DNA from 4 places in the Jejuibacter sp. L23 genome. Region 1 is predicted to be linked to each of the others. Evidence: predicted binding sites of a transcription regulator. Region 1 holds the regulator's gene; each other region holds the start of a gene.

Region 1 (7,250 bases):
CCAGGGCGGAACTCACTGCTGCCGGAAATCGTCAGGCGGAGAATAATGACAGTCTGCGGGGGAAAGTTAAAGACGTGTTAAAAGCAAAAGGCTGTTGCGCAAATAGCAATAATAGAAAGGCCCGGATACGCAACGACGCGCATCCGGGTCGGGGATTAATGCAGTACGGCAGTCAGTGCGCCGCACACAATCACGCCGAGCGCGATAATAGTGGTGACCAGCGAGTATTTCAGTTCGGTACTCATGATTTTCTCCTGTGCTTTTTTCCATATTAGCGTAATGACTGATTCATTTTCCCACAAACGACCCTGAAAATCCTGTATCAAGTGGCCCTGAATGCAGATTTCCTCTTCCACTTTTAGCAAAGATAGGACAAAATCCCCGGCTAACGTGTTTTTACGCCGTCCGGTAATGCCCTCCTCCCGTCCAGTGTCGCTTCCCCGACATACCTGCAACCTGAAAAGTTGCGCCCCGGGATAAGTCCAGGCAAACGATTAACCGGCCGGTATTCAAGGAGACCAGGAAATGGCCGGGAGTGACGACTGATGGCAACAATCAAAGATGTGGCAAAGCGGGCAAACGTCTCCACCACTACGGTGTCGCATGTTATCAATAAAACCCGCTTTGTCGCGGAAGAGACCCGTAATGCGGTATGGGCCGCCATCAAAGAGCTGCACTACTCGCCCAGCGCCGTAGCCCGCAGCCTGAAAGTGAATCACACTAAAACCATCGGGCTGCTGGCCACCAGCAGTGAGGCCCCCTACTTTGCGGAAATTATCGAAGCCATAGAGAAAAGCTGCTTTGATAAGGGCTATACCCTGGTGCTGGGCAACGCCTGGAATAACCAGGAGAAACAGCGCGCCTACCTGTCGATGATGGCTCAGAAACGCGTCGACGGCCTGCTGGTAATGTGCTCGGAATATCCGGAACCGCTACTGGCGATGCTCGAAGAGTACCGCCATATCCCAATGGTGGTCATGGACTGGGGCGAAGCGAAAGCTGATTTCACCGACTCGGTCATCGATAACGCCTTCGAAGGCGGCTATATGGCGGGACGCTACCTGATTGAACGCGGCCATCGTGATATCGGCGCGATTCCCGGCTCCCCGCACCGCAATACCGGCGCGGGCCGTCTGGCAGGCTTTAAGAAGGCGCTGGAAGAAGCGCGCATCAAACTGAATGAAAAGTGGGTGGTGCAGGGAGACTTCGAGCCGGAATCCGGCTACCGCGCCATGCAACAGATTCTGTCTGCCGCCCAGCGCCCCACGGCAGTATTCTGCGGCGGCGATGTGATGGCGATGGGCGCCCTGTGTGCCGCCGATGAAATGGGGCTGCGGGTGCCCCAGGATATTTCGATTATCGGCTACGATAACGTGCGCAACTCCCGCTACTTTACCCCGGCGCTGACCACCATCCACCAGCCCAAGGACTCACTGGGGGAGACCGCCTTTAATATGCTGATTGACCGTATCGTCAATAAGCGCGAGCAGTCCCGCACCCTGGAGGTTCACCCGCGCCTGATTGAGCGCCGCTCGGTGGCCGATGGCCCGTTCCGCGACTATCGCCGCTAAGTACCACTATCGCCGCCAGGCACAGGGGAGCCCGCTCAACCGGGCTCCTTCAGCCACTCCGCATTCAGCGTTTCGCTATCCCCCAGATAATCCAGCAGCCAGCCCAGCACCGGTGAGTCTTCGTTCTGGCGCCAGCTCAGACAGCAGGCGGCATCAGGAAAGCGATTCTCCAGAGCCAGCGCTACCCACTGACCGCTTTTTATCCGCGGTTGCGCAACGTGGGCTGGTACCATGCCGACACAGAGCCCGGCATCCAGGCACTCTCTTGCCGTCTCCCAGTCCGGCACCACCATGCGCCGCTGGTTATCCAGCAGCCAGGTCGTACGCTTGGGGAGTGAGCGCGAGGTATCTTCCAGGACCAGCGACGGCCAGCGTCGCAGTCGTTCATCATCCAGCGCCCCCTCCGCTACCGCCAGCGGATGACCGGACGCCACCACGCAATGCCAGCGCAGCATCCCCATATCCCGAAAGGCGTAACGGCCACCAACCGGTACTGCCCGGGTGGCGCCGATCGCCAGCTCTACGCGCCCGTCCTCCAGCGCGTCCCATACGCCGTTAAACACTTCACGAGAAACCCGCAGCTCCACATCGGGGAAATGGCGGTAGAAATCCAGCACCAGTTGGCGGGTACGCGCCGGTTTAACGATGTTATCCACGGCGATGGAGAGCTGCCCGCGCCAGCCGTTGGCAATCTGCTGGCAGCGCTGACGGGTGGAGAGCATTTTTTTGATAACCTCCCGTCCTTCGCGCAGAAAAAAGGCCCCGGCCTCCGTCAGTTCGACATCTCGATGGCGGCGCACGAACAGCGGAACCGCCAGCCACGCCTCTAACTGACGTACCGTATAACTGACCGCCGAAGGCACCCGGTGCAGCTCCTGGGCTGCCGAACTAAAGCTGCCGTTGCGGGCAACAGCATCCACCACTTCCAGTGAGTATTCCGACCACATATCTGCCTGCAAAAAATTTGAATGCAACAGGCAAATATTAGCGTTTCACAAGCAATGATGCACTCCTTACACTGCGCCCATTCCCTGCATTCACCCAAAAAAGATCTTAGAGAGAAATCATGCAACCTGGAAAAGGATTTATGGTCTGGCTGGCCGGTCTGAGCATTATCGGCTTTCTGGCCACCGATATGTATTTGCCGGCGTTTTCCGCCATGCAGCAGAGTCTGAACACCAGCCCTGGCGCTATTAGCGCCAGTCTGAGCCTGTTTCTGGCAGGTTTCGCGCTGGCGCAGCTGATCTGGGGACCGCTGTCGGACCGTTTTGGCCGCCGTCCGATACTACTGGCGGGGCTGGCGCTGTTCGCCTTCGGCTGTCTGGGAATGCTGTGGGTCAAGAGCGCGACCATGATGTTGGCACTGCGCTTTATTCAGGCGGTTGGGGTCTGTGCCGCCACCGTAAGCTGGCAGGCGCTGGTCGCCGATCGCTATCCCGGCCCGCAGGCAAAACGGGTTTTCGCCTCTATTATGCCACTGGTCGCGCTTTCGCCAGCGCTGGCGCCTCTGCTGGGTAGCTGGCTGCTGGTGCATTTCGAATGGCAGGCCATCTTCCTCGCACTGTTTATCATTACCCTGCTACTGATGGCCCCCGCATTGCGTATGGCGCCGCAGCGTCCCAAACCGCACAGCGAGGTGGCGAAAACCGGGTTCCTGATGCTGCTGCGCTGCCGCAGCTATCGCGGCAACGTCATGATCTATGCCGCCTGCTCCGCCAGCTTCTTTGCCTGGCTGACCGGCTCGCCGTTCCTGCTACGCGAGCTGGGCTACGGGCCAGGCGCCACCGGCCTGAGCTACGTCCCTCAAACCATCGCCTTTCTGATTGGTGGTTACGGCTGTCGCAGCGCCCTGTCGCGCTGGGGTGGCGAACTGCTGCTGCCCTGGCTACTGGGCCTCTATGCCCTGAGCGTACTGGCAACCTGGGGCGTGGCGCTTTCCGGCCACGCAACCCTGACCCTGTTGCTGATCCCCTTCTGCCTGATGGCGCTCGTGAACGGTGCTATCTATCCCATCGTCGTTTCGGCGGCCCTGCTGCCTTTTCCGGGAGATGCCGGTCGCGCCGCCGCGCTGCAAAATACCCTGCAGCTCGGTCTGTGCTTTCTGGCCAGTCTGCTGGTCTCCTGGGGCGTTGAACAACCGCTGCTCACCACCACCGGAGTGATGATGGGAACCGTGGTGCTGGCGCTGGCAGGTTACCTGATGCAGCGCGTTTCGCACCAGCAATGGCACCCCTCACGCCAGGTAAAATAACGGGCTGGATAATGAGAATCGCCTCTAATTAGGGCGCTAACAATTTTTTATTGAATCACTTTTATCAGAGGCATATACTGAAAAACAGCTCTGGATAAATACCATAAATATTATGTATTAACGGGAGCACCCTGCCCCCGTTTTCTCTTGTTTGAGGGTCTTACAAGGAAGACTTCTCCTTTCTTTATTCACGTCGGTTATCAGACGCTCGGATTTTCCGTGAGAATTCTCACAAGGCCAAAATAGCGACTACGCTTTTTCTGATAGCGTGAGTGCTGTAATGGACCCGATCGCACATAGGTGATGGAGAAGGCTATGAGTTCATCGTGTATAGAAGAAACCAGCGTCACTGACAGCGAGTGGTATCGCATCGCCAGTGAAATGCTCGGACGGGCCGGTATCAACATAAATGGCGCCACTCCGGGCGATATTCAGGTTAAGAATCCCGACTTCTTCAAGCGTGTATTACAGGAAGGCTCGCTGGGTCTGGGCGAAAGTTACATGGACGGCTGGTGGGAATGCGACAGACTCGATGTCTTTTTTACCAAAGTTCTGCGCGCTGGCCTGGAAAATCAGCTGCCGCACCACCTTAAGGATACGTTGCGCATCGCCGCCGCCCGCCTGGTCAACCTGCAAAGCAAGAAACGGGCGTGGATCGTCGGCAAAGAGCATTACGATCTCGGCAACGATCTGTTTAGCCGGATGCTGGATCCCTGGATGCAATACTCCTGCGGTTACTGGAAAGAGGCCGACAACCTGGTGGACGCTCAACAGGCCAAGCTGAAGATGATCTGCGAAAAGTTACAGCTCGCCCCCGGTATGAAAGTGCTGGATATCGGCTGCGGCTGGGGCGGCCTGTCTGAATTCGCCGCGCGTCATTACGGCGTCTCCATGACCGGGGTAACGATCTCCGCCGAACAGCAGAAGATGGCTCAGGCCCGCTGTGAGGGGCTGGATGTCACCATCCTGCTCCAGGATTACCGCGATCTCGACCAGCGCTTCGACCGCATTGTCTCGGTGGGGATGTTCGAACACGTTGGTCCGAAGAACTACGATACCTACTTTTCTGTGGTCGACCGCAACCTGAAGCCGGACGGGCTGTTCCTGCTACATACCATCGGCTCCAACAGAACCGACCACAACGTCGATCCCTGGATCAACAAGTACATCTTTCCCAATGGCTGCCTGCCGTCGGTGCGTCACATCGCCGAAGCGAGCGAAGGTCGACTGGTGATGGAAGACTGGCATAACTTCGGCGCCGACTACGATAAGACGCTGATGGCCTGGTTCGAGCGCTTCCAGGCCGCCTGGCCGGAGATCGCCAGCAATTACAGCGAACGCTTTAAGCGGATGTTCACCTATTACCTGAATGCCTGCGCCGGCGCCTTCCGCGCCCGCGACATTCAGCTGTGGCAGGTAATGTTCAGCCGCGGCATCGAAAACGGCCTGCGGGTTGCCCGCTAAAAAAGACCCCGGCACAAACGCCGGGGTCTTTTTTATCTACAGGCGCATCAGGCCTGCTGCGCCTGCTCTGATGCCGCTTCAATCGCCGCTTCCCGGCTGGCCATCACCCGTTCGACGGTATCAACAATAGCCTGGGTTTGCGGATCGATCTCAATATTAATGCTGTCGCCCAGCTTTTTCGCCCCCAGGGTCGTACGTTGCAGCGTTTCCGGAATCAGATGCACGCAAAAGCGGCTGCTGGTCACTTCCCCCACCGTCAGGCTAATACCATCAATACCGATGAAACCTTTGTGCAGAATATATTTCATCAGAGTACGGTCCTGAGGTTTAAACCACACCTGGCGGTTATTTTCCGAGGTCAGCACTTTAACGATTTCAGCCGTGGTAATAATATGGCCGGACATCAGATGGCCGCCTATTTCATCGCCGAATTTCGCAGCCCGCTCCAGATTAACCTTATCCCCTACCTGCAGCTGGCCCAGATTGGTCAAACGCAACGTCTCTTTCATCAGATCGAAACTGATCTGCGCGCCGTTAATCGCAGTAACGGTCAGACAGCAGCCGTTATTCGCCACCGATGCGCCAGTCTCAAGCCCCGGTAGTAACGCTTCCGGCAGTTCGACGACGTGGGTGCGGAAGTTGTCTTTATCTTCGATGGACACCACCCGACCGGTGCCCTGCACAATACCAGTAAACATATTTCACTCCAGATACGCCGTGCGGCAAACACAGGCCGTGTCCCGCAATTATACATGAGCAGGCAGGCCGCTATGGCACAGAAGGCCATCACCATAGCAGCTGGCAATAAAGGTTGCCAGATATCCACAATAACCCGGTACTATTTCGCTGACTTAATGGCCAACAGCAGCTACAATATCCGGCTAAATTCCCGCTTTTTTTCTGGCTGCCTTTCACAGGCGGCCTTTTTGTCTCTCTATACAACAATAATACAGGTGTTTCCGTGCAGAAGTACTTAAACGAAGCGCGTCAGTTATTGGCTCTGGCTATCCCCGTGATCTTTGCCCAGGTCGCTCAGACCGCCATGGGCTTTGTCGATACCGTGATGGCTGGCGGCTACAGCGCTACCGATATGGCGGCAGTGGCTATCGGTACCTCTATCTGGCTGCCGGCAATCCTCTTTGGGCACGGCCTGCTACTGGCGTTAACGCCAGTGGTGGCGCAGCTTAACGGTTCCGGCCGTCGCGATCGCGTAGCGTCCCAGGTTCGCCAGGGGTTCTGGCTGGCAGGCGTGGTTTCAGTGCTGGTGATGGTGGTGCTGTGGAACGCAGGCTATATCATTCACGCCATGCACAACATCGACCCTCTGATGGCCGATAAAGCCGTCAGCTACCTGCGCGCCTTGCTGTGCGGCGCCCCCGGCTATCTGTTTTTCCAGGTCGCCCGTAACCAGTGCGAAGGACTGGCAAAGACCAAACCTGGGATGGTAATGGGCTTTATCGGCCTGCTGGTCAATATTCCGGTTAACTACATCTTTATTTACGGTCACTTTGGTATGCCGGAACTGGGCGGTGTCGGCTGCGGCGTGGCCACCGCGGCGGTCTATTGGGTGATGTTCCTGTGTATGCTGGGCTGGGTGAAGCGCGCCCGTTCGATGCGCGATATTCGCAATACCGAACGCTTTGGCGCGCCGGACTGGCAAATTCTGAAGCGCCTGGTGCAGCTGGGGCTGCCCATTGCGCTGGCGCTGTTTTTTGAAGTCACGCTGTTCGCCGTGGTGGCGCTGCTGGTCTCGCCATTAGGCATTATCGATGTGGCCGGGCACCAGATTGCCCTTAACTTCAGCTCGCTGATGTTCGTCCTGCCGATGTCGCTATCGGCGGCAGTGACGATTCGCGTTGGTTACCGACTGGGTCAGGGGTCGACGCTGGATGCCCGCACCTCAGCCTGGACCGGAATAGCCGTTGGCATCATCATGGCCTGCATGACCGCGCTGTTTACCATAC
Region 2 (7,250 bases), 1.2 Mb from region 1:
CCGCAGCTGCAGAACTTTGGCAGCAGCCGCGACGTGATGGTCCGTATGCCGCCGGCGGAAGGTGAAGCTGGCGGTCAGGCGTTGGGTAACAAGGTCGTTAGCGTGATTAACGAAGCGACCAGCCAGAATGCGACCGTCAAGCGTATCGAGTTTGTCGGACCCAGCGTGGGGGCCGATCTGGCTCAGGCCGGGGCCATGGCACTGCTGGTGGCGCTGATCAGTATCCTTATCTACGTGGGCTTCCGCTTTGAGTGGCGCCTGGCGTTAGGGGCTGTTATCGCGCTGGCGCACGATGTGGTGATTACCTTAGGTATTCTGTCGCTGTTCCATATCGAGATCGACCTGACCATCATCGCTTCACTGATGTCGGTTATCGGCTACTCGCTGAACGACAGTATTGTGGTCTCCGACCGTATTCGTGAGAACTTCCGCAGAATTCGTCGCGGGACCTCTTACGAAATCTTTAACGTGTCGCTGACCCAGACTCTGAGCCGAACCCTGATGACCTCAGGGACCACTCTGGTGGTGGTTCTGATGCTCTATATCTTCGGTGGCGCGATGCTGGAAGGCTTCTCGCTGGCGATGCTGATCGGGGTTTCCATCGGGACCGTCTCTTCCATCTATGTAGCGTCTGCACTGGCGCTGAAGTTGGGGATGAAACGCGAGCACATCCAGCAGCAGAAGGTGGAGAAAGAAGGGGCGGATCAGCCGTCAATTCTGCCGTAATCCCGGCGTTTGCCTGAAAAAAAACCGCGACCCTTTGGCGTCGCGGTTTTTTTTCGCCTGTCGAGAGTCTCCTGACAGGACGCTGTCAGTAGGAGGGGGGCAAACTGTCTCCTGTTATCAGAAAACAACAGGAGAAGATGAGATGAACAACATTATGAGCTGGTTTGAAATTCCGGTAAGGGACATGGCACGGGCTACTGCATTCTATGAGGGCATGCTGGGCATTACGCTACGCCCTGAAGAGATGCCGGACGCCGGTCTGGCGGTTTTTCCCTACCAGGAACCGGCGCCTGGCGGTGCGCTGACGCAGGGGCAGGATTTCACGCCCGGTACTGATGGCCCGGTGATCTATCTGGTTACCGACGATATTGAAGGCGCTGTTGCGCGGGCGTGCAGGCAAGGAGGGCGCTGTTGCTTTGGCCCGCTGGCGCTGGAGGGTATCGGCACTATCGCCCGGATTATTGATAGCGAAGGTAACCGAATAGGGCTGCATCAGGCTCTCTGAATACTGATATAGTGACCACTGTTCCCCCTGTGTAGAGTGACGCAGATGTCCCGACGCGCTGACCGTTTGTTCCTGATTGTGCAGATACTGCGTGGGCGGCGCTGCGTCACGGCAGCGCAGCTCGCTGAACGGCTGTCCGTGTCGGAGCGTACCATCTACCGCGATATTCAGGATCTCTCGCTGTCCGGGGTGCCGGTTCATGGGGAAGCCGGGTGTGGCTATCGCCTGCTGCCAGGGTTCGAGCTGCCGCCGTTAATGCTAACGCCGTTGGAGGTGGAAGCTACGGTGGCGGCACTCTGTATGGTGCGTACCTGGAGTGGGGAGCAGATGGGACAGGCGGCAGATTCCACCCGGGAAAAGCTGCTGGCGATTCTCTCTGCGCAGCGTCGTTTAGTGGCGGAGCGTAGCCGTATTCTGGCGCCGGATTTGGGGCAGAATGCGGCATCCCGCCGCTGGTTTGATATTATTCACACGGCCACCGGGCGTCAGCAGGTGCTGGAGATCGTCTATTGTGACGGCAAAGAGCGGGATACCCGGCGTGAAGTTTGCCCGCTGGGTTTGGCCTTCTGGGGCATGCACTGGTTACTGGTGAGCTGGTGTGAACTGCGGGACGATTATCGAAGCTTTCGTCTGGATCGCTGCCGGTCGGTAAGTCTGGTCGGGCGGCATTTTCAGGAGCGTTCAGATCGTTCACTACAGGATTTTCTGCGGCAACAGCGTCGGAAGTGGGAGGGAAGTCAGCCCCTCCCTGATGTGGAAGCCGAAGATTAGATGTTGTAACTCAGGGCCCTGGTGCTATTTATTCTGATTCTCATGGGCCAGAATCAGGTATCCTGCGGTCCATCGAATATCTGAGCCGTTGTAATTTTTTACGCCGGTAATCTTTTTATCACCCAGTTTCAGGTAGTCATATAGCAGATTATAAACAAAAGTCCCATTGGCGCATTTATTTTCTGGTTGATAACTGTCCTTGGTAGGATTGTTTTTTATCTGGTTGTTAATGTCGCTAAAACTGGTACAACTGGTGGTAATGTTTTCTTTCAGTTGCCCCTTTTCCGCTGTAGGCGTGTCGAAGAAGCCAAGAGTATAATTGAGAGCGCTTAACCCAACAAACTGAGTTGTTTTAAGAGCCGGGATCCCGGCGGTAGCTTTCAGTATGCTAAGTGCCTCTGGATTCTCTGCTAATGCGTTGTCATAACCTTGATCACACTGGTTAAAATCAAACCCTTTGGAATTTTGATATCCTTGCGGGTAACAGGCTTTCTTCCCCTCTTTTTTATCTACTTCATCGCGTATTGAGTTAGCGCCGAATCCCAGTAAACTTCGGCTCCATAAATAATATGTTTTTCCTTTCAGTTTTAGCGGGTGCGTGCCCGACAGTGAGGCATTTTTGCTGTCAAAAGTTATCTGGGTTGAGGCGCCGCCCACCTCAATAATTCCCTGAGTGTTATCTGTGCCTGTCAGCCCTGCCAACTGGTTAAGATGAACCCATGCGAAGGCGCCTTCCTCCCAGCCATCGATAGTTCCTATCCTACCCTGTCGATAGCCCTCATCTTTGACGGTTTGTTGAATACTACGATAGATCTTTTCTTGCATATCTGCCGTTAACTGACGCATTCCTGCTGTGCCTAATACGTTGATGTCGATCGTCTGTGGCTTATTATTATATGAGTTTAATACCTTTTTCAGCAGCGGAGCTATTAACTCTTTGCCTGCATTTTCAGGAGATTGAGAGAAACTGGCTAGCGGCGTTTTTTGGGTTTCTGATGCGACTTCCTTAACTGAATCACTGTCCGACACTTGATAAAGTATGGCTCTGGTCTTACTACTTCCTGCATCTACTACCACTGAATATTCAGGTGTGGCTGCATATACGTTATTTTTAACGGTAATGAATAACATTAACATCAGCAGGGGAACGTATTTTATACAGGATTTATGCATAGATTGTTATCCTCAGGTTCATGGGCGTGAGTTTACAGTCTGGTTATCATTTGTAATTGGTGGTTCGCTAATGCCAGTATAGACAGAAATATTGCTTTATTACTTCTTTGAGAAAATACGCATTATGGGGGCTGTCAGGGGGAACTTTGAGGAATAAGCTTTAAGACGCTGTTTTTTAATTCGGGGAGAGCGTTGCCCTCATCCCCGAATATTTTTCTGGAATTAGAAGTTGTAACCCGCTACCAGGTAGTAACCCCAGCCAGTGGAGCGAACCCGGAAATCGCCCTTGCCGAAGTTCATCTCCGGGCCGTCCTGCCACTGACCGCCGTTATGGAAGTAACGGGCGACAAACGAGTAGTGCCAGTGGTCATAGTTCAGCGCCAGAATGTGGCTGGAGGCGATAGAGTTGCTGGTGCGGTTCGGTTCATCGCCCAGATCGGAACCCCAGTCGAAGTTGGTAAAACCGATGTAGCTCAGCTTGCCGCCCCACAGATCGGTGATAGGCACAAAGTATTTAATTTTGAAGCGGTAGCCGTCCCAGCTGTCTTCGTTAGCCGCGCCGTAGTTTTCCCACTGATATTTGGCGTAGACGTTAAGCGACAGACTCATCGGCAGACCGGTTTCAACATCGGTCCCCAGGCCCATATACCAGGTATTCTGGCGATTGTCGCTGTTACGGCCCATATCATAGATATAGTTGTTGGCGAAGTACCACTCTTTAAACGGTCCTACGCTCAGATCCAGACCGCTCAGTTTGTCGATGGAAAAGCGCGGTTCGATCTCCATAAACAGCGGAGAGCCGTGGTTCCAGATACCGGTAGAACTGCCGTCGCCGCCGAAGAAGCGCGGGGCGTCGATGTAGCCATAGAAATCGAACCAGTCTTTTTTCGCGAAAGCTTCGTATTCCAGGTAGGTGTCATTGCGCAGTTGAGGTCCAAAGCGGGTGTGATAGCTGCCCACCACGTTGACGCTCTGGTGCCACCAGTCCGAGAGGTATTCGCTATTGCTATCCGCTGCGCTTGCGGAAAAAGAGCAGGAGAGCGCCACTGCGGCGCCAGCCGCTAACATCATTTTTTTCATCATTTCGCCACTGTTTTTCGGTTGTCCGGGAAAGTTACCGGGAAGCCGGCGCATCTCAGCGCGCCGTAGCAAGGTGGGCTATTATAAATAAGCCTTTCTCACAAAAATGCGTCTTTTTTCACGTCGTTATCATTCAGGTAATCGATTGTCTTCACAATTAAACGATAAAGACGTCGGAATTCTACTCATTTCGTCAGATTTATCCAGTCCGGGGCGCGTTGGGATGAAAGGAATTTTGTATGGCGGGGAAGGCGCCCGTTCATCCGTCAGATGAACGGGCGAAAGCTTAGCTGGCGAAAGGGGATTTGGCCGGCGGCTGATAGCTGGGGTCCGACGGCACAATATCGTGTACCCGGATAAAGCCCAGTTGATCCGGCGTGATACCGGGCATATCGAGCGGGATATCGACATCACTCGGCACCAGCACGCTTTTCGGCACATTAATCGGATAGGTCTGCACGTTAACTTCCTGGTAGTTTTCCAGGGTGCCCTGTAACTGACCCCATTCTACCTTGCCGCTAAAGGCGGGCAGCGGTGCGCTGTTACCGCCGCGAATGGTGAGCGTGGCGCGGGTACCATTATTGGTAGCGACCACCTTGCTTAAGGTCATGGTCAGGGTGCCTATCTGGCTATCCAGTTGGGCGGCGGTTTTCGAGTCCGGCAGCAGATATGCGCCGCTGGTTGAGTTGGCGTTCAGGGCGTTCTGCTGGGTCAGCTTCACCGACTGCTGGCTCAGCTTGTTCATCTGTTGATTCATCGCCTGCACTTCATTACTGACCTGACGCACCTCTTTCTGGGCGGCACAGGCGGTAAGCGTGAAGAGACTTCCTGCCAGAATCAGCTTCAGGCAACGCGTTGTCATCATAAAAAGGTTCCTTTTGTTCAGCGAGTTACTGTAATGGTAGAAGCAGTGTGACAGAAAACATAGATCCTTTGTCTCAAAGCGTCGGTCTCTTTGTTGTCCCGGGCGTTACAGGGTAAACTGTAAAGCAGTCACCATTTCCGGATACAGGTAGCCCTATGCATTGCCCATTTTGTTTCGCTGTGGACACCAAAGTGATTGATTCCCGCCTGGTGGGAGAGGGGTCGTCAGTGCGCCGCCGCCGTCAGTGTCTGGTGTGTCACGAGCGTTTTACCACTTTCGAAGTGGCGGAGCTGGTTATGCCGCGGGTGATAAAGAGTAACGATGTCCGCGAGCCCTTTAATGAAGATAAGCTGCGTAGCGGTATGCAAAAAGCGCTGGAAAAGCGCCCGGTCAGCTCCGACGACGTCGAAATGGCGTTAAATCACATTAAATCCCAGCTGCGCGCTACCGGCGAGCGCGAGATTCCCAGTAAAGAGATTGGCAATCTGGTGATGGAACAGCTTAAAAAACTGGATAAAGTGGCCTACATTCGTTTTGCCTCGGTTTACCGCAGTTTTGAAGATATTCGCGAATTTGGCGAAGAGATTGCCCGCTTACAGGACTGATGCTCATGCAGGACCAACTCTATATGGCGCGCGCGTTAGAGCTTGCGCGCCGTGGGCGTTTTACCACTCATCCTAATCCCCGGGTCGGCTGCGTTATCGCACGCGACGGCGCCATTGTCGGTGAAGGCTTTCACTACCGCGCCGGTGAACCACACGCCGAAGTTCATGCCCTGCGTATGGCGGGCGAGCAGGCGCGCGGCGCCACCGCTTACGTAACCCTGGAGCCTTGCAGTCATCACGGACGCACGCCACCGTGCTGCCAGGCGCTGATCGCCGCCGGGGTCGCCCGGGTGGTGGTGGCGATGCAGGATCCTAATCCGCAGGTGGCCGGGCGCGGCATGCATCGTCTGCGTGAAGCCGGTATCGAGGTCAGCCACGGCCTGATGATGAACGAGGCCGAAGTATTGAACCGCGGCTTTTTGAAGCGGATGCGCACCGGTTTCCCCTGGGTGCAGCTTAAGCTGGGGGCATCGCTGGATGGCGGTACTGCCATGGCCAGCGGCGAAAGCCAGTGGATAACCTCCCCCCAGGCGCGACGCGATGTGCAGCGTCTGCGAGCGCAGAGCGCCGCGATTCTGACCAGTAGCGCTACGGTGTTGGCGGACGATCCGTCGCTCACGGTGCGCTGGAATGAACTGGATGAAGCCACCCGGGCGCGCTACCCGAAGGCCAATGTGCGTCAACCCGTCAGGGTGGTGGTAGACAGCCGCAACCGGGTGACGCCGCAGCATCGCCTGGTGCAACAGCCCGGCGAAACCTGGCTGGCGCGCCTGGCGCGCGACGAGGTAGACTGGCCGGAGGCGGTTGATCACCTGCTGCTGCCTGAACGTCAGGGGCATATCGATCTGGTGGCGCTGATGATGCAGCTTGGCCGGCGCCAGATTAATTCGGTATGGGTTGAAGCTGGGGCGACTCTGGCCGGTGCGCTGTTGCAGGCCGGGGTGGTGGATGAGCTTATCGTCTATCTGGCGCCGAAACTGCTGGGCGACGGCGCCCGGGGTTTATGTCGCCTGCCAGGGCTCGACCAACTGGCCGATGCGCCGACCTTTGCATTCAGCGAAGTACGGGCGATAGGGCCCGATCTGCGCGTAACGCTGACCCCTGCTGGCGCATAATATACCCGTTATAATTCAGGGGCCGTGCTAATGCACGTTCGCCTGGGGCAGAGATGTCCCGCAACTCGAATTATTTAGGGTATACAAAGCCTGAGCAGAGCGTTGAACTTTATGATAGAATCCGCCCCCCTATATCGGGGGATAACTGAACCCGTTAAGGACAAGTATGAACATTATTGAAGCTAATGTCGCAGCGCCGGACGCCCGCGTTGCTATCACCATCGCGCGTTTTAACAACTTCATCAACGATAACCTGCTGGAAGGCGCGATCGATGCCATGAAGCGCATTGGTCAGGTCAAAGATGAAAACATTACCGTGGTGTGGGTTCCGGGTGCTTATGAACTGCCGCTGACGGCGGGTGCGCTTGCCAAAACCGGCAAATATGACGCGGTTATCGCGCTGGGTACGG
Region 3 (7,250 bases), 2.0 Mb from region 1:
CGTCCAAAAATCTGGATATCGACTGGTTGTACAGACATGCCCACCTTCCTGCTGTTTGATTGCCAGCCTTCCACCACCGCCCGGGGCGGCGAAGGGGCGTCACTATAAGCTACACCACATCGAAGATACAAGCCCTTTTCTGGTATCTCCGGGGTTCATGATGGTAGCATACCATAGAACTCTTCCTCCCAACGACGACGAATGCGCATGTCTATACAAAACAACGCTATGCCTGGTTACGACGCGCTCGGCCAGCTGCTCAACCAACAGGGCGTGGGACTGACTCCCGCGGAAATGCACGGTCTGATCAGCGGAATGCTATGCGGCGGCAATAAAGACGCCAGCTGGCGGACGCTGCTGCACGAACTTACCAACGAAGGTCTGGCTTTCAGTAAGGATCTTAGCGATACCCTGGGTCAGATGCACTCTGCCACCGGCGAAACGCTGGAGGACGACGGCTTTAATTTTCAGCTTTTTCTTCCTGCTGAAGAGTCCAGCGTCTTCGATCGCGCTGATGCGCTGGCGGGGTGGGTCAACCACTTCTTGCTGGGCCTTGGCGTGTCACAGCCTGGCCTGGACAAGGTCAAAGGGGAAACTGGCGAGGCGATCGACGATCTGCGTAGCATCGCCCAGTTGGGCTATGACGAGGACGAAGATCAGGAAGAGCTGGAGATGTCGCTGGAGGAGGTCATCGAGTATGTGCGAGTCGCTGCGTTACTCTGCCACGACACCTTCAACCGCCCGGCACCCACCGCGCCGGAGGTACAGAAACCGACGCTTCATTAAACTTCAGGAGGTGCTATGACACAGCAAGAGTTTTTGCGTCGCCGTCAGGCGCTGCTGGCGCAGATGGCGCCCGGCAGCGCCGCGTTGATTTTCGCTGCAGCGGAAGCTACCCGCAGCGCTGACAGTGAGTACCCCTATCGCCAGAACAGCGATTTCTGGTACTTCACCGGTTTTAACGAGCCGGAAGCGCTGCTGGTTCTGATTAAGAGTAATGAAAGCCACAATCACAGCGTACTGTTTAATCGCGTTCGCGACAAAAACGCCGAGATCTGGTTTGGCCGCCGTCTGGGTCAGGAAGCCGCACCGCAAAAGCTAGGGGTCGATCGCGCCCTGGCCTGGAGTGAAGTCAACGCTCAGCTCGGGCAGTTGCTGAATGGTCTGGATGTGGTCTATCACGCGCAGGGACTTTATCCCTATGCCGATAAGATTGTGTTTGGCGCGCTGGAAAAGCTGCGCCAGGGCTCGCGCCAGAATCTGAGTGCTCCCGCCACGTTAACCGACTGGCGCCCCTGGGTGCACGAAATGCGCCTGTTTAAATCGCCGGAAGAGATAGCGGTACTGAAACGCGCCGGTGAGATCTCGGCGCTGGCCCATACCCGCGCCATGGAAAAATGCCGTGCCGGTATGTTTGAGTACCATCTGGAAGGCGAAATTCATCACGAATTTAACCGTCATGGTGCCCGTTATCCCTCTTACAACACCATCGTGGGTTCGGGGGAAAATGGCTGCATCCTTCACTACACCGAGAATGAAAGCGAATTACGCGATGGTTCCCTGGTGTTGATTGACGCGGGCTGCGAATATCAGGGCTATGCGGGTGATATTACCCGTACTTTCCCGGTCAGCGGCCGTTTTAGCGCGCCGCAGCGCGCCATCTACGACATTGTGCTGGAATCGCTGGAAACCGCGCTCAGATTATACCGCCCCGGTACCACCATTCAGGACGTCACCAGCGAAGTGGTGAAAATTATGCTTAGCGGTCTGGTCCGGCTGGGCATCCTGAAAGGCGGCGTAGAGCAGTTAATGGAAGAGAACGCCCACCGGCGTTTCTTTATGCACGGACTGAGCCACTGGCTGGGGCTGGACGTTCACGACGTAGGCGAATATGGCCCGGATCGTTCGCGCCCACTGGAGCCAGGCATGGTGCTGACCGTGGAGCCCGGGCTCTATATTGCGCCTGATGCCGATGTTCCGGCGCAATATCGCGGTATCGGCATTCGTATCGAAGACGATATTGTGATTACCGAAACCGGTAACCAGAACCTGACGGACAGCGTGGTGAAACGGGCGGAAGATATTGAAGCCCTGATGGCGGCGGCGCGCGCATGAGTGTGATTATTGTTGGCGGAGGGATGACCGGCGCTACCCTCGCGCTGGCCCTGTCGCAGTTAAGCGGCGGCCAGCTTCCGGTGCATCTGGTGGAAGCGCATGCGCCTGAGTCACAGGCTCATCCGGGGTTTGATGCCCGGGCTATCGCGCTGGCCGAAGGCACCTGCCGGTTACTGGCGCAGATCGGTATCTGGCCCGCGCTTTCCGGCTGTGGTACCGCCATTGAGCAGGTCCAGGTCAGCGATCGCGGCCATGCTGGCGCGGTGATTCTGGAGGCGCGCGATTATCAGACCGAAGCGCTGGGCCAGGTGGTGGAACTCCATGAGGTCGGGCTGCGCCTGTTTAATCTTCTGCGCGATGCGCCGGGTGTGACGCTCCACTGCCCCGACCGGGTTGCGGGCAGCCATCGCACGCAGCAGGAGGTGACGGTCACGCTGGAAAGCGGGAAGACGCTGACCGGCCAGGTGCTGGTGGCGGCGGACGGTTCGCGCTCGCCGCTGGCCGCCGGTTGCGGCATCCGCTGGAGCCAGCAGGATTACGACCAGGTCGCCGTGATCGCCAATGTGACCACCGCGCTGCCGCACCAGGGACGCGCCTGGGAACGCTTCACCCCCGACGGTCCGCTGGCGATGCTGCCGATGTCGCAAAATCGCTGCTCGCTGGTGTGGTGTCACCGTCGCGACCGTCAGGAAGCGGTGATGGCCTGGAGCGATGAACGCTTCTGCGATGAGCTTCAGCGCGCCTTCGGCTGGCGCCTGGGGCGTATTACGCAGGCAGGCGCGCGTAGCAGTTATCCGCTGGCGCTGACCCGTGCCGATCGTAAAGCCACCCATCGCCTGGCGCTGGTGGGAAATGCGGCCCAGACGCTGCATCCCATTGCCGGTCAGGGCTTTAACCTGGGCATGCGCGATGTGATGACGCTGGCTGAAACTCTGACAGCCGCCTGGCGTCAGGGTGAGGATATCGGTCTGTGGCCGGTGCTGGAACGTTATCAGTCCCGCCGTCGCCAGGACCGGGCCGCCACCGTTGGTGTGACCGACGGCCTGGTGCAGCTCTTTGCCAATCGCTGGGCGCCGCTGGTGGTGGGGCGCAATCTTGGCCTGATGGCCATGGATTATCTTACGCCGGTGCGCGATGCGCTGGCGCATCGTACCTTGGGTAGGGTGGTTCGTTAAGGAGAGTCATAGTGCAAAGCGTAGATGTGGCAATTGTCGGTGGCGGCATGGTGGGGCTGGCCCTTGCCTGTGGTCTTGAGGGCAGTGGCCTGCGTGTTGCCGTTCTGGAACAGCAGGCGCCGGAAGCGCTGGATCCCCAGGCGCCTCCGGCGCTGCGGGTATCGGCGATCAACGGCGCCAGCGAGAAATTGCTGACCCACCTTGGCGTATGGTCGGCCATTTTGCAGCGCGCCAGTTGCTATCACGGTATGGAAGTGTGGGACAGCGACAGCTTCGGGCGCATTGCCTTCGATGACAACAGCTTTGGCTTCAGCCATCTGGGCTACATCATCGAAAACGCCGTGATTCACCAGGCGTTGTGGCAACAGGCGCAGCAGTGCAACGACGTAACGCTGCTGGCGCCTGCGCAAATGCAGCAGGTCGCCTGGGGAGAAAACGAAGCCTTCCTGACCCTGAAAGATGGCAATATGCTGACCGCCCGACTGGTGGTGGGGGCCGACGGCGCTAACTCCTGGCTGCGCCAGCAGGCCGATATTCCTCTCACCTTCTGGGACTACCGGCATCATGCACTGGTCGCCACCATTCGTAGCGCGGAGCCTCACGGCGCCGTGGCGCGTCAGGTGTTTCACGGCGATGGTATTCTGGCATTTCTGCCTCTGAACGATCCCCATCTGTGCTCCATTGTCTGGTCGCTGCCGCCGCTGGAAGCAGAGCGGCTACAGCAGGCCGATGAAGCGGCCTTTAATCAGGCGCTGTCAGTGGCATTCGATATGCGCCTGGGGTTATGCCAGCTTGAAAGCGAACGTCAGGTCTTCCCGCTAACTGGCCGCTACGCTCGCCAGTTTGCCGCGCATCGTCTGGCATTATTGGGTGATGCCGCGCACACCATTCATCCGTTGGCGGGGCAGGGGGTAAACCTGGGCTTTATGGATGCCGCGGAGCTGATGCATGAGCTGCGCAGGTTGCACGCTGGCGGTAAGGATATTGGTCAGCACCTCTATCTGCGCCGCTACGAGCGCAGCCGTAAGCACAGCGCTGCGCTGATGCTGGCGGGCATGCAGAGCTTCCGGGAGCTATTTGCAGGTCAACATCCGGCGAAGAAGCTGCTGCGCGATGTGGGCCTGAAACTGGCCGATACGCTGCCCGGCGTGAAGCCTCAGCTTATCCGTCAGGCGATGGGGCTGAATGATTTGCCTGAGTGGCTAAAGTAGTTTTTGGACTCTCCTTCTCCCGGCGTCCGCCGGGAGAAAAATCTCTCATTTGAAATATTCTAATTTCATCGCTTATTTCGCATTAGATTTATTTATCCGTGGCGAAATTTGATGTAGTGGAATTGTTCTTATTTTTATCATAAATGTTATCTGATTCTGATTTTTAGCCTAAATACGATGCGATTATGTGCATTGTTTCGCATTTTGCCAGTCATATTCACTGTCTCCTTTGTTCATCCTGAACCTCATCCGCTAATGTGTCTGCTTATGGTTCAGCCGCCCTTTCGGTGGTAAGTTCAATGCAAAGGTAACGTTTGCGTCGATGCCCGTTGCGGCACCGGCGCCGGGTTTCGTCCGCCGATCCGGCGGGCGGACAACGCCGCCCATCTGAACGGAAAACGAGGAAGAGATGGCTCAACAGACCCCTTTGTTTGAACAACATAATCTTTGCGGTGCGCGTATGGTGGATTTCCACGGTTGGATGATGCCGCTGCACTACGGTTCCCAGTTGGACGAGCACCATGCGGTGCGTACCGATGCTGGAATGTTTGATGTCTCGCACATGACCATCGTTGACCTGCGCGGCAGTCGCACCCGGGAGTTCCTGCGTTATCTGCTGGCGAACGACGTCGCCAAACTGACCAAACCGGGCAAGGCGCTCTACACCGCCATGCTTAACGCCTCCGCTGGCGTTATCGACGACCTGATTGTCTACTTCCTTGCCGATGACGGGTTCCGCCTGGTGGTGAACTCCGCCACCCGCGAAAAAGATCTTGAATGGATAACCCGCCACGCCGCTGATTACGAGGTAGAGATCACCGTGCGTGACGATCTGGCGCTGATTGCGGTTCAGGGCCCCAACGCCCAGGCCAAAGCGGCGGGCCTGTTTAACGACCAGCAGCGTGCGGCGGTTGAGGGAATGAAACCGTTCTTCGGGATTCAGGCTGGCGACTTCTTTATTGCCACCACCGGTTATACCGGCGAAGCGGGCTATGAGATTGCCCTGCCTAATGAACAGGCGGCGGCATTCTGGCAGCAGTTGGTGGAAGCGGGCGTTCAGCCCTGCGGCCTTGGCGCCAGAGATACGCTACGCCTTGAAGCCGGTATGAACCTGTACGGTCAGGAGATGGACGAAGGGGTATCGCCGCTGGCGGCTAATATGGGGTGGACCATCGCCTGGGAACCGGCGGATCGCGACTTTATCGGTCGTGAGGTACTGGAAGCACAGCGCGAGCAGGGCACCGAACAACTGGTCGGACTGATCATGACCGACAAAGGCGTGCTGCGTAACGACTTACCGGTGCGCTTTACCGATGCCGAAGGCAATCTGCAGGAAGGGAAAATCACCAGCGGCTCATTTTCGCCGACCCTGGGCTACAGCATTGCGCTGGCCCGGGTGCCGGCAGGCATTGGCGACACCGCTATCGTGCAGATCCGTAATCGCGAGATGCCGGTAAAAGTCACCAAACCGGTTTTTGTGCGCGCGGGCAAACCGGTCGCGCAGTGAATGTGATATCGCTTTAGCCAATTCGGGGCCGGCCTGACGCCATGGAGGCCGCCCACAGTGGATACCGAACAATTCAGGAGAACAAAGATGAGCAATGTGCCGAACGAACTGAAATACAGCAAAGAGCATGAATGGCTGCGTAAGGAAGCCGATGGCACTTACACCGTGGGCATTACCGAACACGCGCAGGAGCTACTGGGCGATATGGTGTTCATCGACCTGCCGGAACAGGGCGCCACGGTTAGCGCGGGAGACGACTGCGCGGTCGCGGAATCCGTTAAGGCGGCGTCCGATATCTATGCGCCGGTGAGCGGCGAAATCGTGGCCGTGAACGATACACTGAGCGACTCTCCGGAGCTGGTTAACAGCGAGCCTTACGCTGGCGGCTGGATCTTTAAAATTAAAGCCAGCGACGAAGCCGAAGTCGCCACGCTGCTTGACGCCGAAGCCTATACCGCCCTGTTGGACGAATAAAGTAAAGGGGCCGGGCATCTCCCGGCCCCTGTTGTTTTGCCCTTTGCGATCCGGAAGCACAGCTCATGAATCAGACCCTAAGCCAGCTTGAAAACAGCGAAGCCTTTATCGACAGGCATATTGGCCCTTCCTCCGAACAGCAGAAGCAGATGCTGGAAGCGGTGGGCGCCGACTCCCTGGATGCGCTGATTGCGCAGATAGTGCCAGAGGATATCCAACTGGCCGAACCGCCCAACACCTCTGGTGCGGCCACCGAACACGACGCGCTGGCGGAGCTAAAAGCTATCGCCCGCCGCAATAAATGCTTTAAATCCTGGATTGGTATGGGCTATGCCGCCGTGCATACCCCGCCCGTGATTCTGCGCAACATGCTGGAGAATCCGGGCTGGTATACCGCCTACACTCCGTATCAGCCGGAAGTCTCTCAGGGGCGCCTGGAGGCGCTGCTGAACTTCCAGCAACTGACGCTGGATCTTACCGGGCTGGATATCGCCTCTGCTTCGCTGTTGGATGAAGCGACCGCCGCCGCTGAAGCCATGGCGATGGCGAAGCGCGCCAGCAAGCTTAAGGGCGCCAACCGCTTCTTCGTAGCGGCAGACGTGCATCCCCAGACCCTGGACGTGGTCCGTACCCGCGCCGAAACCTTTGGGTTTGAGGTGATCGTTGACGAAGCCCGCTGCGCGACCGAACACCAGGATTTGTTTGGCGTACTGCTCCAGCAGGCAGGTACGACCGGTGAAGTCCACGATTACGGCGACCTTATCGCCG
Region 4 (7,250 bases), 450 kb from region 1:
CATCGATGCCCGCTATTCTGGGGCTGATTGCGCTATCTATTGCGCTGTCCCTCGCCCTTTCTCACTGCACCTGGAAATATATTGAAGTTGGATTAACCCGATGGCTGAAGGCGAAGCTACTGGCACCTTCCACTACATGGCATCAGGGGCAGGTAACCAGCGAACGCACCGGCTGAAACACAAAGCGCCCGGCACTGTTGTTGCCGGGCGCAGCCAGAAACTACCAGCCGCAAACGTCGGTCTCTTCTTCGGTATCGTAGCCGCGGACGGTATTCACCAGGTCTTTAATCACCTGCGCACCTACATCCGGTATCAGCAGGCTGGCGGGCGCTTCTGTTTCATAATCGACCGAAACGCCATTGCTGTTATTGGTGACAGTTACCGTGTAAGTTGCCTTGCCCATAACGATTTACCTTATTTCTGAGTTTTTACTACCTGGCGCAAACCAGACCCTTTCAGCAACACTTCAGGCGCCACAAAAAAATCGATGTTGAAATAGGTGTCATCGGTCAGAATTTCAATATGGTGCCATTTTTCTGGTGGGAACACGCCAAAATGACCGGCTTCAATCACCATTTCACTATCCGGCTCGGGGCATTCCCCATCGGCGAAACCATAATATTTCACCGCGCCCCGCATCACCGACAAACGCGGATAAACGCCCTGTTGAGTGCCATGATCAAGGTGGCGCTTAAACAGACCAGCCGGTGCGTTATCTTTATTCCAGAATGGCGTGGAGCGTGTATGAATACAGTCCTGCGGAATAAGCAGCATAACTTTCTTCCTCGTTTACGTCAGACGATGCTGTCTTAGCCGTTATTTCACCACGTTCAGGATGAGGCTTTGTTTCGAAAGATGCTTTTTAAACGCACCTTAATGGGTATTGACGCAGGCACCAGCCACCGCCGATGCCCACTAAGGGTTATTTCAGATGCTTCAGAACGAACGGTACTGAATCGCGCAGAGAGGGATTCACGGTTCCGCTGTGGTCCAGACCCGGGTATTCGTGCACTTCTACCATAGTACCCGCCAGCCGAACCGCATGGGCGAAACGCTGCTGCATGACGGTGGGCACATTAATATCGGCACCGCCAATCCCGATAAACACCGGACTGTCGATACTCAGCGTCGGGTAATGCATCGCTTCAGTACTGGCTTCCAGCAACGACTGGATCCCCGGCTTCAGGCTGTTCGCCGCATTCAGCTTTTCCTTCATCACCTTTTCGGTGAGCGGCGTAATACACAGCTTATTCGCCTCGCCCAGAATTGGTAACGCCGCTGGCTGGAAATACGTGGACGGTTTCAGTTTGGGTAGCGACTCCGCCGCCGCCAGGTAGATATAGAACACATAGGGAATTTTGGGATCGCCGACCTGCGGCGTGGCCTTATCGTTAATGCCAAATAGCTGGGCCACCGTGGTCTCAGAATCGAAATAAGGCGTGCCGGTCAGCACCGTCATCCGAATATTAAGCTCAGGCGCGTATTTCGGCTGCCAGCCCGCGCTGGCGAAAGCGGCATGCGCCCCCTGGGACTGCCCGACCAACACCAGTTGATTACGCAGCGGGAAGTTTTTCAGTGCCGCGCGAACGCCATCGAGCACGCTCCAGGCTTCGGCCCTGGCGTTAAGGTAATGGTGTAATCCCCCGGAGCCCAGACCGGCATAGTCCGGCGCGACGATAGCGAACCCCAGCGACAGCCAGGTGTTCAGATACTGGCTATCCCTGACGGTACGCGGATTAAGCGAAGGCGCACAATCGTTGGCAACACCGACGGTACCGTGAGCCCAGACCACCACCGGCCAGCCCCCTTTCGGCATCGGCCCCCTGGGGATAAACACCGCAGCGCTGTCCCGGCGCGGTGTTTTACCATCTACCCCGCTCACGGAAGGATAAATAAGCCGGTACTGTTCTGCAGCCTCGGTCAGGCCATGTTCCGCAGGTAAGACCGATTTTTCAACCGACGGCGGCTGAACCGCCGCCTGAGCCTCTGACTGCTGCGCCGCCTGAACCAGCGGTACACCAATTGTCAGTGCTGCAACCGGCACGGCCCAGCACAGAAGTTTTTTTACAACAGGCTTCATATTTCCCCTATGAATTATCAGACGGTGATATCCACATCATCAGCAAAAATTGTACGCCGCAAAAACGCAATGCGTGAGCAATCACCGATAAAGCGCAGCCTAATCCTGGAGGAAAGCGTAGATGATAAAACGGCGCCGGACAGCTCCGGCACCAGGCGTTTATTGGCTATCGCGGCGGCGCGGCATCATACGCAGCAGCGTATTGTCGCGCCATATATAGTGGTGAAACAGCGCGGCGGCGGCGTGAAGGGCAATCACAAAATAGCCGATGTTAGCAATTAGCTCATGAAGATCTTTCAGACTCTGGCGGCGATCCTCATTCAGGTCTGCCGCATGGGGCATGGGGATCCCCAGTACGCTCCAGGCCTCGCCTTTGTCGTACATCACCAAAAAGCCCAGCACCGGCAACGCCAGAAAAATCAGGTACAGCGCGCTGTGCCCCAGGTGTGCCAGGCCCGTCGCCCAGGCCGCTGGTTTCGGCACAATCGGCGGTGTGGGCCGCGTGGCACGCAGCACCAGCCGTGCCACCATCAGAATCAGCACCATCAGTCCGCTGGCAAAATGAAACGCTTTAAACACCGGACGATACTCACGCGGCGCCAGGCCACGAAACTCCATGGCGCAATAAGCGATGGCAATCAGCAGCAGCACCAGCCAGTGCAGGCCAATCTGCAGTGAGGAGAATTTACCTTGCATAACCCATCCTTTTTCCTGAGTTCCGACCTAAGAATAAACTTCAGAGGCGGGCTTCACATTAAGTTTCTCGGGCAATCAGCGAGTTAATTGATCCAGCCCCCCTGCGTTTGCGGCATGCCATCACCTGAACTATCACTTAGTGAGTTTAAACAACCTTCCCGCAAAGGAGTCCCTGATGAGTAAGATTGCCATTAACGGGTTTGGGCGCATCGGGCGTCTGGTGCTGCGTCGGCTGCTTGAAGTGCCGGGGGACCGGCAGGTTATCGCGATTAACGATCTGACCTCCCCCGAAGTCCTGGCCTATCTGTTGAAGCACGACTCTAACTATGGCCATTTCCCGTGGTCCGTTGACTACAGCGACGACGCCCTGATTGTCGATGGCACAAAGATCGCCGTATTTGCCGTCAAAGAGGCGGAAAAACTGCCCTGGGGGGAGCTTGGGGTAGATATCGTGGTGGAGAGCACCGGCTTTTATACCTCAGCCGATAAAGCCCGGGCCCATCTGGATGCCGGAGCGAAGAAGGTGCTGATCTCCGCCCCTGCCGGTGATATGAAAACCGTGGTGTTTAACGTCAACGACGACACCATGGACGCCAGCGATAAGCTGCTTTCGGTAGCGTCGTGCACCACCAACTGCCTGGCGCCGATGGCGAAAGCCCTGAACGACAGTTTTGGTATCAAACTGGGCACTATGACCACCATTCATGCCTATACCGGCACCCAGGCGCTGGTGGACGGGCCGCGCGGCAAGAATCTGCGCGCTTCGCGGGCCGCGGCTGAAAATATCATTCCGCACACGACCGGCGCGGCTAAGGCTATCGGGCTGGTGATACCGGCCCTGAGCGGCAAACTTAAGGGTCACGCCCAGCGGGTGCCGGTAAAAACCGGTTCGGTCACCGAACTGGTCTCGATTCTGGATAAAAAAGTCACCGTGGATGAAATAAACGCCGCACTAAAAAAGGCGACCGAAAATAATGACGCCTTCGGTTATACCGATGAAGAGCTGGTGTCCGGCGATATTATTGGCAGCCACTTCGGTTCAGTGTTCGACGTGACCCAGACCGAAGTGACGGAGGCCGACGAACTGCCACTGGTGAAAACCGTCGCCTGGTACGATAACGAATATGGTTTTGTGACCCAACTGGTGAGGGTGCTGGATAAGTACGCCCGCCTGTAGCGGCGTTACTCCACGGCTCGATTAAACGGCGACGCCTGGGGCTCAGACCAGCTCAGGCGTGCCGGAAGCGTGCGCCACAGCCACTCCCGCACCTCGAATTCCCAGAAATTCTGGTCCAGATTCAGGGTCACATCGCCGGTCAGTTGCAACAGCCGGGAGTGGCTGAAATCCGGAATGCAGATCCCTCCTTTGGGGTTTAACATGAAGTTGCCCAGGGTATTAAACAGGTTATTGCCAGGATAGTCGGGGATCCGCAGTCGATTCCCCTGCTCCACCCGAACAAAGCCCGGCGCGCCGCCGCGGTGCGAAACATCACAGCCGCTTTCCGGCCAGTCAGAGGCCACAAACAGCGTGTCGCAGCCGTGGATAAACGCCCGTAGTTCATCGTTCAACCCTTTACCGCGCTGTGGGGATTCATCGGGTTCCGCCAGGCTGGCATGCACCACCCGCCGCTGCTGAATATATTTCAGGCAATTACCATAGGCTTCGCAGACAAACAGCTCCAGATCGCCGCGGGTCAGGCTGTTAAGGCGCCCGTTGACCCGCAATCGCTGGCGGCTGTTAAGATCGATAAACAGCAGTCCCAGCCGCGGGTTATGGCTCAGGTTCTGCCATAGCGGATCCGCAGGATCGCGCTGCGCTTGCGGTAATGTCAGATTGAGATACTGAGGATGACCGGCATCGGCAAAGCCCGGCGGTCCTACCAGCAGCGAAGCCCAGGGATAGCCATCGCTATCCACGCTGCCCACCAGCACCATAAACATATAGCCCACGTAAGCCTGAGCCTGACCGTAAATCCCGTCTTGAAGGGTAGCGCCATGGCGTGTCGCAGCCCTGTCACTCAGCTTCTGCGCCCGCACCGCCTGTTCGCCAGGATGAAATGTGGTGTCGCCCATCGCCCTGTCTCCGCCCGCCTTTTTATAAAGGTAGCAGAGTGACGCTCCCCCGGCGCGCCGGGGGAGCGATGGGTTAGTCGTGCTGCTGCAGGTAAACCACCTGGGTTTGCAGATACTCATGCAGACCGTGTTTACCGTCGGCGCCGCCAATGCCGGACTTACGCCAGCCCGCGTGGAAGCCCTGCATCGCCTCGAAGTTTTCGCGGTTGATATAGGTTTCGCCAAACTGCAGACGCTTAATGGCCTTCATGGCGGTATTCAGATCCCGGGTGTAGATCGATGACGTCAGGCCGTAATCGCTGTCGTTAGCCATGGCGATGGCCTGCTCCAGGGTATCGAAGGTCGCCACCGGCAGCACCGGGCCGAAGGTCTCTTCGTGCATGATATCCATGGACTGTTCAACGTCCACCAGCAGGGTCGGCGGATAAAAATAGCCTTTGCCCTGCGGCGCTTCACCGCCCAGCGCCAGACGGGCGCCCTGCTCCACGGCGCGCTGCACTTTCTGCTGCACCCGGGTCAGCGCGGCCTGGTTGATCAGCGGCCCCATTGCGATATCGTCGCGCCGGGCCGGGTCGCCAAACTGCGCCTCGCTCAGCACCTGCTGCATCCGCTCGATAAAGCGCGGATAGATCCCTTTCTGTACGTAAACGCGCTCGGCGCAGTTACACACCTGCCCGCTATTAATCACCCGCGAGTCGGCAATGGCCTTCACCGCCAGTTCCAGATCGGCATCGTCCATCACGATGGCCGGAGCTTTGCCCCCCAGTTCCAGACAGACTTTGGTAATATTTTTGGCCGCCGCCGTCATGATCTTCTCGCCCGCCGCCACGCTGCCGGTCATACTGACCATCGCCACCTTCGGGTTGCCCGCCAGCTCCTGGCCCACGGTTTCGCCACGCCCCAGCACCATGCTGAACACGCCGCGCGGCAGGCCGACCTGGTGGACGATCTCGGCAAAAATGATGGCGTTGCCCGGGGTAAATTCGCTGGGCTTCACCACGATGGTGTTGCCGGTAATCAGCGCCGGCGCCAGTTTGCGGGCGATCAGAAAGAACGGGAAGTTCCACGGTAGAATACCGGTGGTTGCCCCCAACGCCCGCTTAAAGACCAGGATATTTTCCCCGGGACGGTCGCTCTGTACAATCTCCCCTTCATAACGACGCGCCCACTCGGCCATATACTCCATATAGTCAGCGGTAAAGGCGACTTCAACGGCGGCGAGCTGCTGCGTTTTGCCCCCTTCCGCCACAATCACCCGGGCGATCTCGTCGCCCCGTTCACGAATACCCGCCGCGATTTTGCGCAACCAGCCTGCGCGCTCAATGGCAGGTAGCGCTTCCCATTCCGGCTGGGCCCGTTCAGCGGCCTCAATGGCGCGCCGGGCATCTTCAGCCGTGCCATCGGGAATACGGGCGATAATCTCTTCAGTCGATGGGTTAATTACATCCATCCAGTCACTGCTCTGACCATTCTGGAATTCGCCATCGATATACATTTGATAAGTAACGGGTTCAGTCATCGCCTCTCTCCTGGGTGAGGTATAAACGTTAACAAAGGATAAGGTGAATTTATTGTTAAATAACTTAAAGATTCAGGTGAATAAATGGCAGAGCAGAAGAGAAATTTGTGACCATCATCGAATAAAATGTCGCGATGTGCCGGGGATAGCGTCGCGGAGGTTGCGCAGAGATGACCGTTTGCGCCAGAAGCAGCCCAAACGGTCATTGCCGTTATAACATTGAACGCTGACGCAGCAGGCCGGTCAGACGGCTATCGTCAATCATTGCCTGCCAGGCAGCCTCCACCTGGAGCGGAATATCGACGTGTTCGATAAAGTCGCGGCCGTTAGGGCCATAGCCCTGTTCGTCATCACGCAGGCGCGGGATCTCCCCCAGCAACAGTGCCAGATAGCGTTCCGGCAGCCACAGCCCGTCGCTGTTGCCGGCGTAGCTCAGACTGCGCTTACCGTTCACCACTTCGGGTACAAAGCCGGGGTAACCTATCCAGCGCGGCGCCATAGCCTCGCCGCGCCAGACCCGGGCAAAGGTCGCCAGGGTACGCCGCATCATAGTCGGATCCTGAATCACTATCGCACTGGTCGGGGTAATGCCGCTTTGCGCCATCAGTTCCCGGGTGCACTGCGCATTTTCGCCGCAGTTGGTGGATCGGGTCTCGGTATGCAGCCGCTCTTGCGGCACGTTCCAGAATTCCCGGGCAATATCCGCGAGAATCGCCGCTTCCGAACGTCCAGTGGTGGGAATGGTGTTATAGCGGGGATGCTGAGCAATCGCCGAATAGAGGAACGTGGTCGAATGGCCGATGCCGCCGCTTATCACCAGCGGCAGGGAGCTTCCGGCGGCCAGCCGACAGGCGGCGTCAATCGTTGGAATCGCCGCATTGC

Evidence for each region. The regulator PurR, encoded in region 1, represses purine synthesis genes. The targets are predictions, from matches to a motif close to CANGCAAACGTTTGCNTG.
Region 2: the regulator PurR is predicted to act here: its motif matches at 4,390-4,407, upstream of SCU88_RS05360 (nucleoside-specific channel-forming protein Tsx).
Region 3: the regulator PurR is predicted to act here: its motif matches at 4,805-4,822, upstream of gcvT (glycine cleavage system aminomethyltransferase GcvT).
Region 4: the regulator PurR is predicted to act here: its motif matches at 2,777-2,794, upstream of cybB (cytochrome b561).

What each region holds. Positions count from the first base shown of each region.
Region 1 is NZ_CP138199.1:2,332,688-2,339,937, reverse strand. It holds gene SCU88_RS10765 (YnhF family membrane protein) at 156-245, opposite strand; gene purR (HTH-type transcriptional repressor PurR) at 546-1,571, shown strand; gene punR (DNA-binding transcriptional activator PunR) at 1,607-2,518, opposite strand; gene punC (purine nucleoside transporter PunC) at 2,638-3,822, shown strand; gene cfa (cyclopropane fatty acyl phospholipid synthase) at 4,138-5,286, shown strand; gene SCU88_RS10740 (riboflavin synthase subunit alpha) at 5,334-5,984, opposite strand; gene mdtK (MdtK family multidrug efflux MATE transporter) at 6,248-7,250, shown strand, end outside.
Region 2 is NZ_CP138199.1:1,162,454-1,169,703, forward strand. It holds gene secF (protein translocase subunit SecF) at 1-726, shown strand, start outside; gene SCU88_RS05345 (VOC family protein) at 869-1,231, shown strand; gene SCU88_RS05350 (WYL domain-containing protein) at 1,277-2,002, shown strand; gene SCU88_RS05355 (hypothetical protein) at 2,027-3,175, opposite strand; gene SCU88_RS05360 (nucleoside-specific channel-forming protein Tsx) at 3,398-4,255, opposite strand; gene SCU88_RS05365 (DUF3251 domain-containing protein) at 4,542-5,117, opposite strand; gene nrdR (transcriptional regulator NrdR) at 5,276-5,725, shown strand; gene ribD (bifunctional diaminohydroxyphosphoribosylaminopyrimidine deaminase/5-amino-6-(5-phosphoribosylamino)uracil reductase RibD) at 5,731-6,840, shown strand; gene ribH (6,7-dimethyl-8-ribityllumazine synthase) at 7,007-7,250, shown strand, end outside.
Region 3 is NZ_CP138199.1:4,321,737-4,328,986, reverse strand. It holds gene zapA (cell division protein ZapA) at 1-38, opposite strand, end outside; gene SCU88_RS20690 (UPF0149 family protein) at 208-786, shown strand; gene pepP (Xaa-Pro aminopeptidase) at 802-2,115, shown strand; gene ubiH (2-octaprenyl-6-methoxyphenyl hydroxylase) at 2,112-3,290, shown strand; gene ubiI (FAD-dependent 2-octaprenylphenol hydroxylase) at 3,302-4,501, shown strand; gene gcvT (glycine cleavage system aminomethyltransferase GcvT) at 4,911-6,008, shown strand; gene gcvH (glycine cleavage system protein GcvH) at 6,096-6,482, shown strand; gene gcvP (aminomethyl-transferring glycine dehydrogenase) at 6,548-7,250, shown strand, end outside.
Region 4 is NZ_CP138199.1:2,784,822-2,792,071, forward strand. It holds gene SCU88_RS12855 (acyltransferase family protein) at 1-176, shown strand, start outside; gene SCU88_RS12860 (DUF1869 domain-containing protein) at 221-403, opposite strand; gene SCU88_RS12865 (DUF1971 domain-containing protein) at 415-774, opposite strand; gene SCU88_RS12870 (lipase family protein) at 923-2,080, opposite strand; gene cybB (cytochrome b561) at 2,240-2,776, opposite strand; gene gap (type I glyceraldehyde-3-phosphate dehydrogenase) at 2,952-3,953, shown strand; gene SCU88_RS12885 (pyridoxamine 5'-phosphate oxidase family protein) at 3,959-4,849, opposite strand; gene aldA (aldehyde dehydrogenase) at 4,923-6,368, opposite strand; gene SCU88_RS12895 (YdcF family protein) at 6,580-7,250, opposite strand, start outside.